Regions from separate parts of the Arthrobacter sp. B2I5 genome, predicted to be linked through region 1. Evidence: riboswitches for the same ligand, from Rfam matches in the RefSeq annotation. Region 1 holds a riboswitch; each other region holds the start of a gene.
What was found. A riboswitch is a leader RNA that binds a small molecule or an ion and turns the genes downstream of it on or off. The one in region 1 is predicted to bind cyclic di-AMP.
Positions count from the first base shown of each region.

Region 2: it holds a riboswitch for cyclic di-AMP, as region 1 does, so the genes downstream of both, QFZ60_RS16430 (M23 family metallopeptidase) here and QFZ60_RS09080 (LysM peptidoglycan-binding domain-containing protein) in region 1, are expected to answer to the same signal.
Region 3: it holds a riboswitch for cyclic di-AMP, as region 1 does, so the genes downstream of both, QFZ60_RS17070 (hypothetical protein) here and QFZ60_RS09080 (LysM peptidoglycan-binding domain-containing protein) in region 1, are expected to answer to the same signal.

Region 1 covers NZ_JAUSYF010000001.1:1,893,686-1,899,062, reverse strand. The annotation lists gene QFZ60_RS09100 (DNA alkylation repair protein) at 1-212, opposite strand, end outside; gene QFZ60_RS09095 (TraR/DksA C4-type zinc finger protein) at 218-577, opposite strand; gene QFZ60_RS09090 (hypothetical protein) at 599-1,492, opposite strand; gene QFZ60_RS09085 (hypothetical protein) at 1,453-2,007, opposite strand; cyclic di-AMP (ydaO/yuaA leader) riboswitch at 2,213-2,380, shown strand; gene QFZ60_RS09080 (LysM peptidoglycan-binding domain-containing protein) at 2,384-3,226, shown strand; gene QFZ60_RS09075 (YdiU family protein) at 3,330-4,796, opposite strand; gene QFZ60_RS09070 (ribonuclease Z) at 4,780-5,377, opposite strand, start outside.
Region 2 covers NZ_JAUSYF010000001.1:3,537,474-3,542,850, forward strand. The annotation lists gene QFZ60_RS16425 (C40 family peptidase) at 1-320, opposite strand, end outside; cyclic di-AMP (ydaO/yuaA leader) riboswitch at 391-587, opposite strand; gene QFZ60_RS16430 (M23 family metallopeptidase) at 700-1,521, opposite strand; cyclic di-AMP (ydaO/yuaA leader) riboswitch at 1,532-1,776, opposite strand; gene QFZ60_RS16435 (metal-dependent transcriptional regulator) at 1,886-2,587, opposite strand; gene serC (phosphoserine transaminase) at 2,884-4,014, shown strand; gene QFZ60_RS16445 (DUF3027 domain-containing protein) at 4,075-4,656, opposite strand; gene QFZ60_RS16450 (cold-shock protein) at 4,663-5,046, opposite strand; gene QFZ60_RS16455 (hypothetical protein) at 5,272-5,377, shown strand, end outside.
Region 3 covers NZ_JAUSYF010000001.1:3,690,060-3,695,436, forward strand. The annotation lists gene QFZ60_RS17060 (bifunctional glycosyltransferase family 2/GtrA family protein) at 1-884, shown strand, start outside; gene QFZ60_RS17065 (glycosyltransferase family 39 protein) at 881-2,995, shown strand; cyclic di-AMP (ydaO/yuaA leader) riboswitch at 3,187-3,347, shown strand; gene QFZ60_RS17070 (hypothetical protein) at 3,353-4,072, shown strand; gene QFZ60_RS17075 (glyoxalase superfamily protein) at 4,126-4,527, opposite strand; gene upp (uracil phosphoribosyltransferase) at 4,572-5,207, opposite strand; gene QFZ60_RS17085 (phosphatase PAP2 family protein) at 5,220-5,377, opposite strand, start outside.

The DNA.
Region 1 (5,377 bases):
GCGGAGGCAAGCATCACGGTTCCATCGTGGTCCAGGTCCTTGAACTTGCGGAGGGCGTCGCGGACCGTGCCGCGGACGGCCCCTATGGAGGAACCGTAGGAGGCCAGCACGCCGCCCAGCCGGTTGCCGACGTCGTCTGCGCGGTACCAGGCGCCTTCGTTCTGCAGGGTCCGGTCCACGAAATCCGCCGCAGCGGACACAACGTCCGCCATCTCCGTCACCGTCCGCGCCCCGAGGAGGCGTGCAGGATGCAAAACGGGGTCCAGGGGCGTGCCTCGAGCCTTCCTTCGGCGATGGGTTCCCCGCAGACGGCGCAGGTTCCGTAGCTTCCCCCGGCCAGCCTTGCCAGGGCCGCTTCGATCTGGTCCAGGCCGGCCGAGCTCTGCTTCAGGAGCGCCGATGCCTGCGAAAGTTCGAAGGCGATCGTGGCGCCCTCCGGATCATGCTCGTCGTCGACGTTCGAATCCTGGCGGGCCGAATTCGCCGCGGCGATGTCTGCGCGCAGCACCGGCAGCAGCGCCACCCGCCGCGCCCGCTCCTCTTCGAGCAGCAGACGGAACCGTTCGAAATCTGGCATGGGGAAAGCCTAGCGCGTCAGTCAGTACCAGTTCAGGGACGTGGAATGGTTCCACGCCCCGCAGGGCGAACCGTAGCGGTCACGGATATAGCCAAGGCCCCATTCGACCTGCGTCCCGTAGCTGGTCAGCCAGTCGCTGCCGGCGCTGGCATACTTGCCCGGCGGCAGCGCCCGGGCAATCCCGTAAGCTCCGGACCAGGCGTTGGTGGCGGTGGTCAGCCAGTTGGATTCCTTGGTCCACAGCCGGGCCAGGCACAGGAACTGGTCCTGGCCCCATCCAAAGGCAGCAGGGCGTCCGGACGCGTAGCTTTTCGCCCCGGCCGGATCGTTGACAGCTCCACCGGGAACGGAAGGAACGACGACGGCGGGCGGGCTTGGCAGGGCCGGCGCCGTTGGAGGCGCATCCGGAACGGCAGGAGCTTGATGGTTGGCAGGCGCGGCCGGTGCCGAATTGGCCGGTGCCGGATCCACCTGGACGGGATTAGCGCCAGTGGCAGCTGGGGCGCCGGGCTGGTGGGGCTGCCGGGCGGCAGCCGTTGCGGCCTTGGCGGCAGCTTCGGCCTGGCGGCGGGCTTGCTCCTCCGCGGCGGCGCGCTTGGCCGCCTGGGCCGCCTCGTAGGCCGCCCGCGCTGCCTGGCCTTGGCGATACTCCCCCTCAAGGGCCGCCGTCGTACCCCTCAGGGCGGCAAGCTGGGCAGTCAGCCCGCCACCGTGCTGCTGTTCCCCGGCCACCTGGCGGTCCAATGCGTCCCGGGCGGAACGGGCGGCCTCGGACTTGGCCCTCGCCTCCCCGGACAGCCGTTCCCGCTCACTCCTGGCAAGCTGTTCCTGTTCCCTGAGCGCAGCGGCAACCTTTCCTGCCGCTGCCGCCTTATTCACCAGCGCAGCAGTCTTATCCCCTGAAATCTTGACCACGTTGAGCCCTTGCGTGCTGTTGGTCCCCAGGGCATCGAGCGCCACGAAGAATCGGTGTTGGTCCCGCCGGTCTTGTACGACTGGACGGCCAGGGCGCCGATGTCCTTCCGGTACCGGGCCAGCTGGTCGTCTGCGCGGGCTGCCTGCGCAGACACGGTCTCCAACTTCGACGCAGCCACCTGAAGCTCCGCATTCGCCGCGGCGTGGTCGGCGGCAGCCCGGACCGCCGCATCCCCGGCCGCCTCCGACTGCTCCTGGAGACCGCTGAGCAGCCCGTTGATCGCGGTGATCTCCGCGGCCTTTGCCGCTTCGGACGATTGTGCCTGCTGCACCTCTGCCCAGGAGGGGTATCCGCCGGGCGGCCCCTCCTCTGCTGCGGCCGGCAGTGCGGTGGCGCCGGCCAGGGCGACAGCCATCAGGCCGCGAACAGCGGGAACGGCCGCTTTGTAACGAACAGGGGCATAGTTCCGCAGCCTACCGCCGGGTGCCGCGGTGAAGCAGTGGCCTGTAGCCACACTGTTACCCTTTCGGCGCCATTTGCCCGTTTCCTGTCTTGCGGGGTCAGCGCCGAAATCCGAGGTACATCAAGACGTTTGCGGAATTGAGAGGAAAACCTCGTATGTTATCCAAATGTGACAATGACCCTGAGAGCGGGTTATGGTCTTTGGGTGTCCCTCTCAGACGGGACATTCCCATCAGTATGCCGAGCCCTGCCGCTGATCATGGGATTCACCGTTTCCAGATGGCAGGGACGGGGGAACCAAGTTTCCACGGCCACTTGTGGCCTTGGGGTTAAGTCGGTAGAGCTCCGCTTGCGGAGCCGCTACCGGCCGGGCATCTCCAGCCCGAACCCGACAGCTCACCCCGCAGGCATGGGAGAGGCGATCAACCGTGTCAAAAAATTCCATTACTGCCCGTCACCGCGCGACTCCGGCCCGCTCCATTGTGCTCGAGGGCCTCGCCGTAACCGCCAAGTCCCAGGCCCGCTCGCTGGGCCGCCCGGCGCTCGCAGTTGCTGCAGCGTCAGGCATTGCATTCGGCGTCGGAGCCCCGGCCCATGCAGGCGTCACCGGTCCGGACACCACTGAGAACACCAGCGTCCAGGCGTACTCCGCACCTGCAGCCCCGGCAGCAGCACCCGCCGCCGCAGCAGGCAACGTCCACACCGTCGTAGCCGGCGACACCATCGGGGCCATCGCGGCCGCCTACGGCGTCAGCCTCAACGACGTCCTGTCCGCCAACGGACTGGGCCTGTCCTCAATCATCTACCCCGGTGACCAGATCCAGATCCCCGGCGCAGGCTATACCGCAGCACCGGCTCCGGCCCCTGCCGCAGCTCCGGTCCAGGCCGCGGCCGCAACCGCACCGGCGAACACCGGCATGAACATGTCCTACGCCTCCGCCACCCCGCTGGCCTCCACCGGCACGGGAACCGGCGCTGCCATCCTGGCATCGGCTTACAGCCAGGTTGGCGTGGGCCAGGACTGCACCGCAATGGTTGAAAAGGCCCTGCGCTCCGTCGGCAAGTCCGTCGGCGACCTGGCCCCCACCCAGTTCTTCCAGTACGGAACCGTTGTCAGCGCCCCCGCCCCCGGTGACCTGATCATCACCTCCGGCCACGTTGGCGTTTACGCCGGCGACGGCCAGGTTGTCAGTGGCGGCGTCAACGGCTACAGCACCGAGGTCCACTCCATCAGCTGGCTCGGCGGCTACTCCGCAGTCCGCGTAGCCTAGTCTCCGCGGCGCTTCGCGGCAGCGAAGCCAGTCACAACAGGAGGGCGGCAGCCGGGTATTCCCGGCCGCCGCCCTCCTGTCGTTTTCCCACTGGCACCAGCCGTCAGGTCCCGCAGAAGGTCATGTAGTTGCCGAATTCTTCAGGGGCACCCTCGGCGTAGCGTTCCAGCCCGGGACGTTCGGTAAAGGGGGCACCGATGGCCTCGAGCAGCTGCTGCAGGGGCGCGAGGTTTCCTTCGGTGGCAGCTGCGAGGGCTTCCTCAACCAGGTGGTTCCGGGGAATGTAGACCGGGTTCACGCTGTCCATCAGTTCCGCATCGGGTTCCATGGCCTGCCACCGCTCCGCCCAGGCGTCGAACGCGGCCAGGTCAAGGACCATGCCGCGGACGGGACGGAGGTCGCCCCGGGCGGCCTTGCCCAGGTTACGGAAGAACAAGGTGTAGTCCACCGGGCCGTCCTTCAGGATGGCGATGGCATCGTCCACCAGGGCTGAGGAGTCCTCGCCGCTTTCCGCGCCGCTTCCCAGGCCCAGCTTGCGTTTCATACCGCCGGACCACGCCTTGCTGTACTGTCCGCGGAACCCGCCGAGCACTTCCACGGCCGGGGCAACCGCCTTTTCCTGGTCCTCGTCGATGAGCGGCAGCATCGCCTCGGCGAGCCGGGCAAGGTTCCATTCGGCAAGCACTGGCTGGTTGGCATAGGCGTAGCGTCCGCTGACGTCGATGGAACTGTAGACGGCGGCGGGATTGAACGCGTCCATGAACGCGCACGGGCCGTAATCGATGGTTTCCCCTGAGATGGTCATGTTGTCCGTATTCATGACACCGTGCACGAATCCCACCAGCATCCACCGGGCCACCAGTTCTGCTTGGGCGGAGACGACGGAGCTGAACAACGCAAGGTAGGGGTTTTCGGCTTCGGCAGCGTGCGGATAGTGCCTGCTGATGGCATGGTCCGCCAGCCGCTTCAGGAGGTCCAGGTTTTCCGTGGCGCGCGCGTACTGGAAGCTGCCAACGCGCAGGTGGCTGCTTGCCACCCGTGCCAGGACGGCACCCGGCAGCATGCCGTCACGCCGGACCTGCCGGCCGGTTGCCACCACGGCGAGCGAGCGGGTGGTGGGAATGTGCAGGGCGTGCATGGCCTCACTGACCACATATTCACGGAGCATGGGCCCGACGACGGCACGTCCGTCCCCGGCGCGGGCGAAAGGCGTGCGTCCCGAGCCTTTGAGATGGACGTCCAGGAGGCGGCCGCTTTGGTCCGTGACCTCCCCCAGCAGCAGCGCACGTCCGTCACCGAGCAGGGGTGAGTAACCGCCAAACTGGTGCCCCGCATATGCCTGGGCCACCGGAGTGGCGCCAGCGGGTATGTGATTGCCCACCAGGAGCCGTACCCCTTCGCCGCTGCGGAGGTACTGCGGATCGAGGCCCAGGTCCCGTGCGAGCTTGTCGTTCAGGACCAGAAGCTTGGGACTGGGTGCTTCCTCGGCCTGCCAGGGAACGGCGAGTTCGGCCAGTTCCCGTGCGAAACGGCCGTCAAAAGTGACCGTGGATTCAGCTGATGCCGTCATGGTTTAACCCTATCGCCGTAGTTTCGCCTGCCGCTTCCCGCATCTGTTGCCGTCGATGGGGAACGGCAATGCGCTGCAGGTCCTCAGCAGCAATGACCGTGGTTTCCGGAGCCCGGGCCCTTGCCTGCTCTGCGAGGTGGGAGACGTCGTTTCCGTACCGTGCTGAAAAGTGCGTGAGCACCAGCGTCCGGGCCTTCCCTGACGCCGCCAGTTCGCCGGCCTGCCCGGCGGTCAGGTGCAGGTATTGCCGGGCCAGGCCGGCGTCGTCGTCACTGAACGTGGACTCCGTGACCAGCAGGTCGGTGCCCGCTGCCAATTCTTCTGCACCGGGACACGGTGCGGTGTCCATGATGAAGGCAAACCGCTGGCCCGGCCTGGGAATGCTCACGTCCTCCATCCGGGCTGTCCCCAGGGCCCCCTGCCGCTGGAGCCGCCGGACGTCCGGCCCTTCGATGCCCGCCGCCCGGAGCCGTTCCGGCAGGAAGGTGCGGCCTTCGGGCTCGGTGAGCAGATAACCGTACGTCTCGATGCGGTGCTTCAGGGGCCGGACCTCAAGGCCTTCCGCCACGGGCCCGGCGCCG
Region 2 (5,377 bases), 1.6 Mb from region 1:
GCCGGGGACGCCTCCTGGCCTGCAGTGGCGGTGTTGGCCGCGCGGTTGGCTGCTGCCGTGGACTGGGTACGTACCGCCTCAACCTTGGGAGCGGCGGTGGTCTTGACGACCGGACGCTCGAAGGACACCGTGGCCGTGGGGGCAGCGGTGACGGCGAGTGCCGTCTGGGCCGAACCGGACTCGGTGGAGGCAGAGACACCGGCAGTGGTGTCAGCTGCCGTGGCGGGCAGGCCCATGCTCAGGATGAGGCCCGAAGCCGCTGCCACAACGGCAGCCTGGCGGCCTACGGTCCCGGCATTTGCACTGACAGCCTTGGACATGGCGTCCAGGGGGTTGGTGCGAACCGTTTGTGCACGGTGGCGCGCAGAATGATGGCGTGAAGACACGAAGGTAGCCTCTCCCAATGCCTGCGAGGTGAGCTGTCGGATTCGGATGGGAGTCACCCGGCCACGCTGCTTCCTGGGAAGCTTTGTGACTTAACCCCAAGGCCTTCTGGAAATGAAGGCCAAAATTGGTTCCCCCGCCCCTGCCAGACGATGAAATGCGAACGGACCTTGAGCGGTGGCAGAGTTAGGCAATCCACTCAAGAGCGTCAACTTCGGAAAAGTTGACGCGAGTTAGACGGTACAGCAGTTTTGTTTCAATGTCACATTCAGGTCACGACGGGTCACGATGATCTGAGAGTGAGCAATCATTCGGTTACAGCCAGCCCATTGGATCGACCACTTCACCATTGACCTGGACCTCGAAGTGCAGGTGGCAGCCGGTGGACGCGCCGGTGGTGCCGCTCAGTGCCACGACATCCCCGCGGGAGACGGTCTGGCCGACTTTGACGCTGAAGGACGAGAGGTGGTTGTAGGTGGTTTCCAGCCCATTGCCATGGTCGATGACCACCCGGTTTCCGCCGCCGAACTGGTGCCAGCCCGCGAAGGTGACCGTCCCTGTTGCGGCCGCCAGGACCGAGGTGCCGCACTGCGCCACGAAGTCCTGGCCCCTATGGAAGTCTCCGGAACCTCCGGTGATGGGACTGACCCGGTAACCGAAGGGCGAAGCGGTGGCGAGGGACCCGAGGGGTGCAGCCAGGGTGCCGGCCGAAGCGGCACGCGTGACGGAGCCGGCGGACTGCGCGCTCAGGAGCTGCTTCAGCTTCCCGTCCGGGTCCGCCTGCGTCACCACGGCGGAGCGGCTGAAGTCGACCTGGGCTCCGATATCGGCGGAAATCTGCGGCTGCGGGCTGACGGCGGAAGCAGCCATGGGGGTACTGCCGGCGGCGTCCGTGGCCATGACGGGACTCGTGGCGGGCACCGTAACCGTCAGCACCAGGCCCGTTGCGGCGAGGGCAATACCGGCTTTTTGGCCGATGCCGCTGGCGGCGGCAAACTCCGTCATCTGCCGGAAGGGACCCCGGCGGCGGCGCGCGTCGCGATGCAGGTCGCGGGGGCGCTCCGCTGCGACGACTTCGGCAACCCGGGGTGCCGAAGGGGGGCCGGCCGCGCGTCGGCGGCCCCGTGGGGTCTGCATGGTCAAGAAGGGTTCCTCTCTGGAAGAAGCCTGCGGAGTTAGCTGTCGGATTCGGGTCAGAGAGTTCAAAGACCCGGTCCGCCGTAGGCAAGCTTCTGCGCAGGGGTATTCCCGGAAGAATCCTTCACTGGAGAGGCTTGCTGCTGACGGACTTCACCCCAAGGCAGTCCCCCGCTGCCGCTTGTGGTTCCCCCGCCTCTGCCAGTAACGAACTCGTTCACCTGGCCCGCTGGCAGAGCTCGGCTCCGGGTCAGGTAACGCTTATGTATCAACGCTTGGTTCCACTATAGGGGCTTAAGTCCCTAGGTAACAATTCCGTTACCTTTGCGTGGACGCCCCTGTCTGGGGTATGGAAGGTGCCGGATCAGTCCTGGTTGATGGCAACGAAGACGTGGGCAGCAACCTCGGGCGGCAGCTCCAGCGCCCCTTCGATCCCCGCGACCCGGACGGAAATGTACTCGCCCACGCGTTCCAGCGTCACCGCAGCACCGGGCCGGATGCCGCCCTCGTCCAACTGGGCCAGCAGTTCCGGTTCCACCTGGATTGGCTCCGCCAAACGGCTGATGGTCACGCCCGAGGCGGGCCCGTAGTTCTTCATTGCTTCCACCAGGCTGATCGCGCCGTCGGCAAAGCCGCGGCCCGCCTGGCCTCCAAGCGCAGCAAGGCCGGGAATGGGATTGCCGTAGGGCGACTCGGTGGGGTGGCCCAGCATTTCGTAGATGCGCCGCTCCACCCGCTCGCTCATGACGTGTTCCCAGCGGCAGGCTTCGTCATGGACGTAGGCCCAGTCCAGGCCGATGACATCTGCCAGCAGGCGTTCGGCCAGCCGGTGCTTGCGCATGACCTCCGTGGCGCGCTTGCGGCCTGTATCCGTGAGTTCCAGGTGGCGGTCACCGGAGACAACGACGAGCCCGTCCCGCTCCATGCGGCCGATGGTCTGGGAGACGGTGGGCCCGGAGTGGCGCAGACGTTCGGCGATACGGGCCCTGAGGGCAACGATGTTTTCTTCCTCAAGCTCCAGGATGGTCCTGAGGTACATCTCCGTAGTGTCGATCAGATCCGTCATCCAGCTCAGCTCCTCGAGCGCAGTACCTTGCGTTGTCCCACCGTATCGCCTCTTCCCGCGAAATAGTCCGGGGGAAAGCTTAGCCTATTTTGACTTTGTCCGAATAGCCGAGCCCCAAAGGGCTGGGCGGGACGGGCACGTCTCACTGTCCGGACTATGACGTACCCGGCTCCCGCCCCCGGCGGCGGTTCAGGCAGAATGGGAGTGGCCTGCAGCGCAGCCACCGCGCGCCCTGCCGGCCACCACTGCCCGCCCTTCCGGACCATAGCTTTCGTCCCCGCCGAATTGGAGCACCTGTGAGCGACACCAGCATCACGATCCCCGCCAACCTCCTGCCCCAGGACGGGCGGTTCGGGGCCGGCCCGTCAAAGGTCCGGCAGGAACAGATCGACGCGCTGGCAGCGGCTTCCAGGACGATCCTTGGCACCTCACACCGGCAGGCGCCGGTCAAGAACCTGGTCGGGTCGGTCCGGGAAGGGCTGAGCCAGTTCTTCCGGGCTCCGGACGGCTACGAGGTGGTCCTCGGCGTGGGCGGCTCCACCGCTTTCTGGGACGTTGCCAGCTTCGGCCTCGTGGAGAAGAAGGCCCAGCACCTGTCCTTCGGTGAGTTCGGGTCGAAGTTCGCCGCCGCCACCAACAAGGCCCCCTTCCTCGAAGCCTCCTCCATCATCAAGTCCGAGCCCGGCACCCGGCCCGCAGCCCAGGCCGAGGCCGGCGTGGACGTTTATGCCTGGCCGCAGAACGAAACCTCCACAGGTGTTGCAGCCCCCGTCCAGCGGGTGTCCGGGGCGGACGAGGGATCGCTGGTCCTCGTGGACGCCACGTCCGCGGCCGGCGGGCTCGACGTGGACGTCGCCCAAAGCGATGTCTACTACTTTGCCCCCCAGAAGAACTTTGCCTCCGACGGCGGCCTCTGGCTGGGCCTGTTCTCCCCCGCGGCGCTGGAACGTGCCGCCGCCATCAAGGCCGGCGGCCGCTGGATCCCGGACTTCCTGGACCTGCAGACCGCCATCGACAACTCCCGCCTGAACCAGACGTACAACACGCCGTCGCTGTCCACGCTGGTAACCCTGGATGCCCAGGTTCAGTGGCTGAACTCCAACGGCGGCCTGGACTTCGCCTCCAAGCGCACCGCCGATTCCGCCGGCCGCATCTACAGCTGGGCCGACGCCTCGGAGTTCGCCACCCCGTTCGTCACCAACCCGGAGGAGCGCTCCAACGTCATCGCCACGATCGACTTCGACGAGTCGGTTGACGCTGCCACCGTGGCCAAGGTCCTGCGCGCCAACGGCATAGTGGACACCGAGCCGTACCGGAAGCTGGGCCGCAACCAGCTGCGCATCGCCACCTTCGTGGCCATCGAGCCCGGCGACGTCTCGGCGCTGCTGGCCAGCATCGACTACGTGGTGGGCCAGCTGCGCAAGTAACCCTAGTTAATGCACGACGGCGCCGCCCGGGTTATCCCGGGCGGCGCCGTTTGTTTGTGGTCAGGAAGTCCTTGCTTCGTCGCCAGGCTCCGCGACATCGCCAGGCTCCGCGACGCCGCCAGGCCCGCCGCCGTCGTCAGGCTCTTGGCCGCCAGGTTCCTGCTGCCCTGCCGGAAGCTCTTCCGGAGTCTCCTGCCCTGGCTCCTGCTGTTCGGGCTCCTGCTGCTCAGGCTCCTGCTGCTGCTCGTCCTCGGGACGGACACGTTCGGCCCACGGCACCCACTCCGGGGCCAGGATGGATTCCTCGGACGGCAGCAGGCCCAACTCGTTGACCGTGACAGCCTTGGAGCGCGAGTTGCGGGTCAGCACCGCGTACCACTGCCAGCCCACGTAACCGGGCAGCCGGGACTCGAACAGGTGCGTGACCAACCGGTCGCCCTCGCTCTTGGCTGCCAGGTGCGCCCCTATGGTGCCGGCCGGGGTGATGCCTTCCACTGCGGTCCGGGCAGTGTCCACCGCCGCGGCCAGGAAAGCATCGGGCTTGCCCGTACGCCACACGGGCACGCCTGCCTTGCGCTTGGGCGGAGTCTTGGCAGCCTGCTCCTGCACTGGCGTGCCCGGCTGTTCAGATTGGGGGTCCATGGGCGCCTAAACGTCCAGCTCGTCGGCGACCTTGCGCAGGGCGGCAGCAATGGCCTTGCCCTTGTTGCCGTCCGGGTACTTGCCCTTGGACAGGGTTCCGGACAGGTTGTCCAGGACGGTCACGAGGTCCTGCACCAGCGGGGCGAGGTCCTTCGCACTTGGGCGCTTGGCCTTGGCGATGGACGGTGTCTTGTCCAGCACCCGCAGTCCCAGGGCCTGGGCGCCCTTGCGGCCGTCCGCCACCCCGAATTCCACCCGGGTGCCCGCCTTCAGTTCCGTCACACCCTCGGGCAGTGACGACTTGGGCAGGAAGACCTCCTGGCCGTCTTCGCCCGCGAGGAAGCCAAAGCCCTTGTCCTTGTCATACCACTTGACCTTGCCGGTAGGCACGTAATCAACCTTCTTCGTTCTGCTGTCATGAGACACGGCCCGCTGCCACCGCGTCCGCATTGTTGTGCGGGTTCAGGGTATGGCCAGCGCAAACCGTGTTGGTCTGTATCCTTCAAGGTTATCCTGCCGCATGCCCTAATCATGCTTCCGGCCGCACCGTTCCGCCCCAGGCGCAAGCTCCACGGCTTTCACGGGCGGCGGCCCGGCCGCTGTACCGTTACGTCCATGACTCCATCGCGTTACCGGCGGCCGTTGATGGTCCTCGCCGCAGTTATTGCCGTGCTTTCCCTCGTCGCCGTGGGGACGGTCATGGCGCTGGCCTTCGGGAACT
Region 3 (5,377 bases), 1.8 Mb from region 1:
TGGCCATCGGCACCCGGCTGACCCGCAGCTCCCGTGTGGTCCGCGGGCCCAAGCGGGAGTTCATTTCACGCAGCTACAACCTGATGCTGCACTCCTTCATGGGCGCCCGGTTCAGCGACGCACAGTGCGGGTTCAAGGCCATCCGCGCGGACGTCGCCCAGCAGATCCTGCCCCACACCGTGGACACCTCCTGGTTCTTCGATACTGAGCTTTTGGTCCTCGCCGAACGCTGCGGCCTGCGCGTCCACGAAGTCCCCGTCGACTGGATTGACGATCGAGACTCCAGTGTGGATGTGGTCCGCACGGCACTTTCCGACGTCCGGGGAATGGCCCGGCTCACCCGTGACCTGGTCTTGGGCCGCATCCCGGTGCCGGAGCTGCGGGCGGCCCTGGCACGGGGCCCGGTTCCGGCGTCTTCACGGGCGGCCGAGCAGACACGTGGCAGCAGCCTCTTCGGCCAGCTGATCCGTTTCGCCGCCATCGGCGCCGCCTCTACCCTGGCCTACCTGCTGATCTTCGTGTCCTGCCGGGGCTTCATGGACCCGCAGTTGGCCAACTTCCTGGCGCTGCTGGTCACCGCCGTGGCCAACACCGGCGCCAACAGGCGTTTCACGTTCGGAATCCAGGGCGGCAACCCGGTCCGGCACCACTTCGAGGGGCTGATCGTGTTCGGCATCGGCCTGCTGCTCACCTCCGGAGCACTCGCCCTGGTCCACCGGACGACGGCGCCCGACCGGTGGGTGGAAATCCTCACCGTTGTGGCGGCGAACCTTGCGGCCACGGGGGCCCGTTTCCTGCTGTTCCGGCTGTGGGTGTTCCGCGGCAACCTCAGCAACAGGGCCACGAAAGACACCACGCCTTCCAGAGAAACGGCAGCATCATGACCTCCACCGTCTCCCCCGCGGACGCCGGTTCAGCCGCAGGCCGGCAACCCTCGTCATCCGGACACGGGGTGTCCATGACCGGGTCGGCTGTGCCGGGATCCCGCTGGACCCGCTACACATTCGGCGTCCAGCCCCGTTGGGTACGGCCTTCCGCCGCAGGGCTTCTGGTGGCCACGGCGGTCCTGTACCTCTGGAACCTGGCAGCAACCGGTTACGGAAACCGGTTCTATGCCGCAGCCATCCAGGCCGGCACCAAGGACTGGACCGCGTTCCTCTTCGGCTCGCTCGACGCCGGCAACGCCATCACCGTCGACAAGCCGCCGGCAGCACTCTGGATCCCCGCCCTGGCAGGGCGCATCTTCGGATTCTCGCCGCTGAGCATGCTGGTGCCGGAGGCACTCATGGGGGTGGCCGCCGTCGGCTTCCTCTACCTGGCGGTCAAACGCGTCTCCGGACCGGCTGCAGGCCTGCTCGCTGGCGGCGCCCTGGCGCTGACGCCGGTGGCTGCGCTCATGTTCAAGTTCAACAACCCGGACGCCCTGCTTACCCTCTGCCTGGTGCTCGCCGCCTACTTCACCACCCGCGCCATCGAACGGGCGGGATGGACGTGGCTTGTCGCTGCGGGGGCCGTGATTGGCCTGGCGTTCCTCACCAAGATGCTGCAGGGTTTCCTGATCGTCCCGGCGCTGGGACTCGCCTATCTTTGGGCCGCCCCCACGTCGATCGGACGCCGGCTGGCGCACCTGCTGGGCGCGTTGGGCGGAATCCTGGTGGTAGCCGGCAGCTACATCACACTTTTCCAGCTGACGCCTGCCTCCGAGCGGCCGTACATGGCAGGTTCCAGCACCAACAGCTTCCTGGAACTGACCTTCGGCTACAACGGACTGGCCCGCATCACCGGTTCCGGCGAAGGCATGCCAGGCGGCGGAGCGGGAGGCGCGGCCGGCGGATCTGGTGGCGGCTTAGGCGGCGGGAACGCCGGGTTCGGCGGGGCAGCGGGCCTGCTGCGGATGTTCGGCACCAGCTTTGGCGGCGAAGTGTCCTGGCTGCTGCCTGCCGCCCTGGTCCTGCTGGTGGCGGGCCTGTGGTTCACGCGCCGCGAAGTCAGGACCTCCCCGGGCCGTGCGGCACTGATCCTGTGGGGCGGCTGGCTCCTGGTCACCGCGGGTGTGTTCAGCTTCATGAGCGGCACCGTCCACCCCTACTACTCAGTGGCACTGGCTCCGGCGGTCGCAGCGCTGGTGGGCATCGGCAGCGTGGAACTGTGGCGTGGCCGGGATTACTGGCCGGCCCGGACCGTCCTGGCCGCCACCATCCTTGGCACCTCCATCTGGTCCGCCGTCCTGCTGGGCCGCGACGCATCGTGGCTCCCCTGGCTTCGCGTCACCATCATCGCCCTGGGTGTCCTCGCGGCCGCCGCAATCCTCCTCCGCCTCGACGCACTGGGCACCTCCGGACGGTTCCGGCGCGCCGGCGCGGCCGCCGTCGTCGTCCTATCCCTCCTGGCCGGAGGACTCGGAACCGGCGCCTGGACCCTCGCCACCGCTGCCTCCGCACACTCAGGCTCCATTCCCACGTCGGGGCCCGCGGGTTCGTCGGCGGGCGGCTTCGGGAACCGGGCCGCTGGGTTCAGCGGCAACCGGGCAGGCGGCAGGGATGCCGCCGCTATGGACTCTGCCCCAGGCGCTGGCGGGCTTGATCCCTCCAGTGGTTTCGACGGTGCAACTGGCCCCGGCGGTGCCGCGGATGGATCCGGCGGCCCGGGTGAAGGAACGGCAGATGCCGCAGTGACGGCACTTCTGGCGGGTACCACCACAAAATGGTCGGCGATTGTGTCCGGCGCCAGCCAGGCAGCCAGCCTGGAACTCGCCACCAACACGGACGTCATTGCCCTGGGCGGCTGGAACGGCGGTGACCCATACCCCACGCTCGCCGGGTTCCAGGCCATGGTGGCCAAAGGAGAGATCGGCTACTTCATCGAAGGCGGCGGCGGTATGGGCGGGGGCGGCATGGGCGGCCGCAGCGGCAACTCCGAGGTTGCTGCGTGGGTCCATGCCAACTTCCATGCCCAGTCCGTAGGCAACTCCACCATGTACCAACTCACCCGGTAGGACACCATTGGCCAGGTAACGCTCAGGTATGTGCAGAACGGTAAAAACGACATAGGCCGCAGGAAGTCCGCAATTCGACGCGCTGGTTCCCGTGACTTCCGTTACCTAAATGTGACTTTGGCGTGTTCTTCCTGTACCGTCGATTGGGTGCGGTCCCCGTTCGGGCCGCATATCCCGGGTTGACGCCAAGCTCTGCCGCTTCCCCGGATTCCGATTGAGCTACGGCAGAGGCGGGGGACCCACCGTCCCGGGCACTGAATGCCCTTGGGGTTAAGCCAGTACGTGATCTTTCCGTACGGCCGGATGCCCTCATCCGAACCCGACAGCTAACTCCGCAGGTGTGAGAGGCGATCAATCATGTCCAAAAACACGGCAGAAGCACGTCTGCTGCAGGCCAGGGCTAAACACCGGGCCAAGCAGCAGGCAAAGAAGACCACCCTGGGCCAGCGCGCGGCCGTCCTTGCAGCATCCTGTGCGGTGCTGGTGGGGGTTGGCGCGGCAGGACAGGCCACCAGCAGTATGACTCCGGTGTCATCCACCGGGTCCAACTCTTCCACTGCAGCGTCAGACGCTCAAATGAGCATCGAGAAGAGCGAAATCCGTTCCAACCCGGCAGCCAGCCCCGCTCCCGCCGCCATCAGCGTGGCACCGCAGGCAGCGGAACCGGCTCCTGCTGCAGCACCGGCCGCGCCCGAAGCGCCCGCCCCTGCCCCGGCGCCCGCTCCCGAGCCCGCCCGCGCACCCGAGCCGGCTCCCGTCGTCGCGGTCAACGATCCCGCCGGCGCCCAGGCGTACGCCGCCAGCCAGCTGGGGACCTTTGGCTGGGCACCGGACCAGATGCAGTGCCTGCAGACGCTGTGGACCAAGGAATCGGACTGGACCACCACGGCCACCAATGCCAGCAGCGGGGCATACGGCATTGTCCAGTCCCTGCCTGCCGAGAAGATGGCCAGCGCCGGCGCGGACTACCTCACCAACTACCGCACCCAGATCAACTGGGGCCTGGATTACATCAAGGAGCGCTACCAGTCACCTTGCGGCGCCCTGAACTTCCACCTGGCGCACAACTGGTACTAGGCAACCAGCTTCAACCGCGGGCCGCATCATCATGATGCGGCCCGCGTTTGTGGTTAACCGGCAGTTTGCCCGGCGTCCTGTCCGGTGTTCCGCCAGGGGATGTACTGGACAGCCCACTTGTTACCGTCGGGGTCGGCGAAGTAGACGAAGTGGCCCCAATCCTGCACGTCCACGTCGCTGACCTCCACGCCGTTGTTTTTCAGGTGGTCATGGGCGGCTTTGATGTCGTTAACCACCAGTTGCAGGTTGGAACCGGTGCCGGGAGGGGCGTCGGTGAGGCCTTCGCCGATGCAGATGGAGCAGGCCGAACCGGGCGGCGTCAGCTGCACGAAGCGGATGGAGTCGGAGGGCCGCTCGTCGAAATCGGCGTTAAAGCCCACTTTGTTGACGTAAAAGTCCTTGGCGCGGTCAACGTCGGACACGGGGAGAAAGACAAGCTCGAGTTTCCAGTCCATCCGCACAGGCTAGCGGCGGGAACTGTTTTGAAAAAGGGTGAAATCTACCCGGCGATGCCGTAGAGGCGGTCGCCGGCGTCCCCCAGGCCGGGGAGGATGTAGGACTTCTCGTTGAGCTTCTCGTCGATGGAGGCCAGGACGATGTGCACGTTGGCCCCTGACAGTTCCTCTTCCAGCCGGGCCAGGCCCTCGGGAGCGGCCAGCAGGCAGATGCAGGTGACGTCGGAGGCGCCGCGCTTGAACAGGAACTTGATGGCCTCGCGCAGGGTTCCGCCGGTGGCCAGCATGGGGTCCAGGACGAAGACCTGGCGGCCGGTGAGGTCCTCCGGCAGGCGCTCGGCATAGGTGATGATGTCCAGCGTTTCCTCGTCCCGGGCCATGCCCAGGAAGCCCACCTCAGCGGTGGGAACGAGCTTGGTCATGCCCTCCAGCATGCCCAAACCCGCGCGGAGGATGGGAACCACCAGCGGGGTGGGTTTGGTGAACGCGGTGCCGATGGTGGTGCTGACCGGCGTCTGGATGGTGACCGGCTCTGTGCGGACCTCCCGCGTTGCTTCGTACGCCAGCAGGGTTACCAGCTCTTCCGTCAGCTGGCGGAAGACCGGCGACGGCGTGTTCTTGTCCCGCAGGACGGTGAGCTTGTGGGCGACCAGGGGGTGGTCAACAACGAGAGTGCGCATCCCCCAAAACTATCACCCGGCGCTGCCCTTCCCACGTCCGGAAGATCCGCCGTCGTGGAGTTCCTCGGCCACCACGTCGCGGACAATGGGACGGTCGAACGACGGCGCTGCGCCGATGTGTTCGCGCCTGCGGACCAGGTGGAACAGCCGGTGGGCCAGGATGACGATGG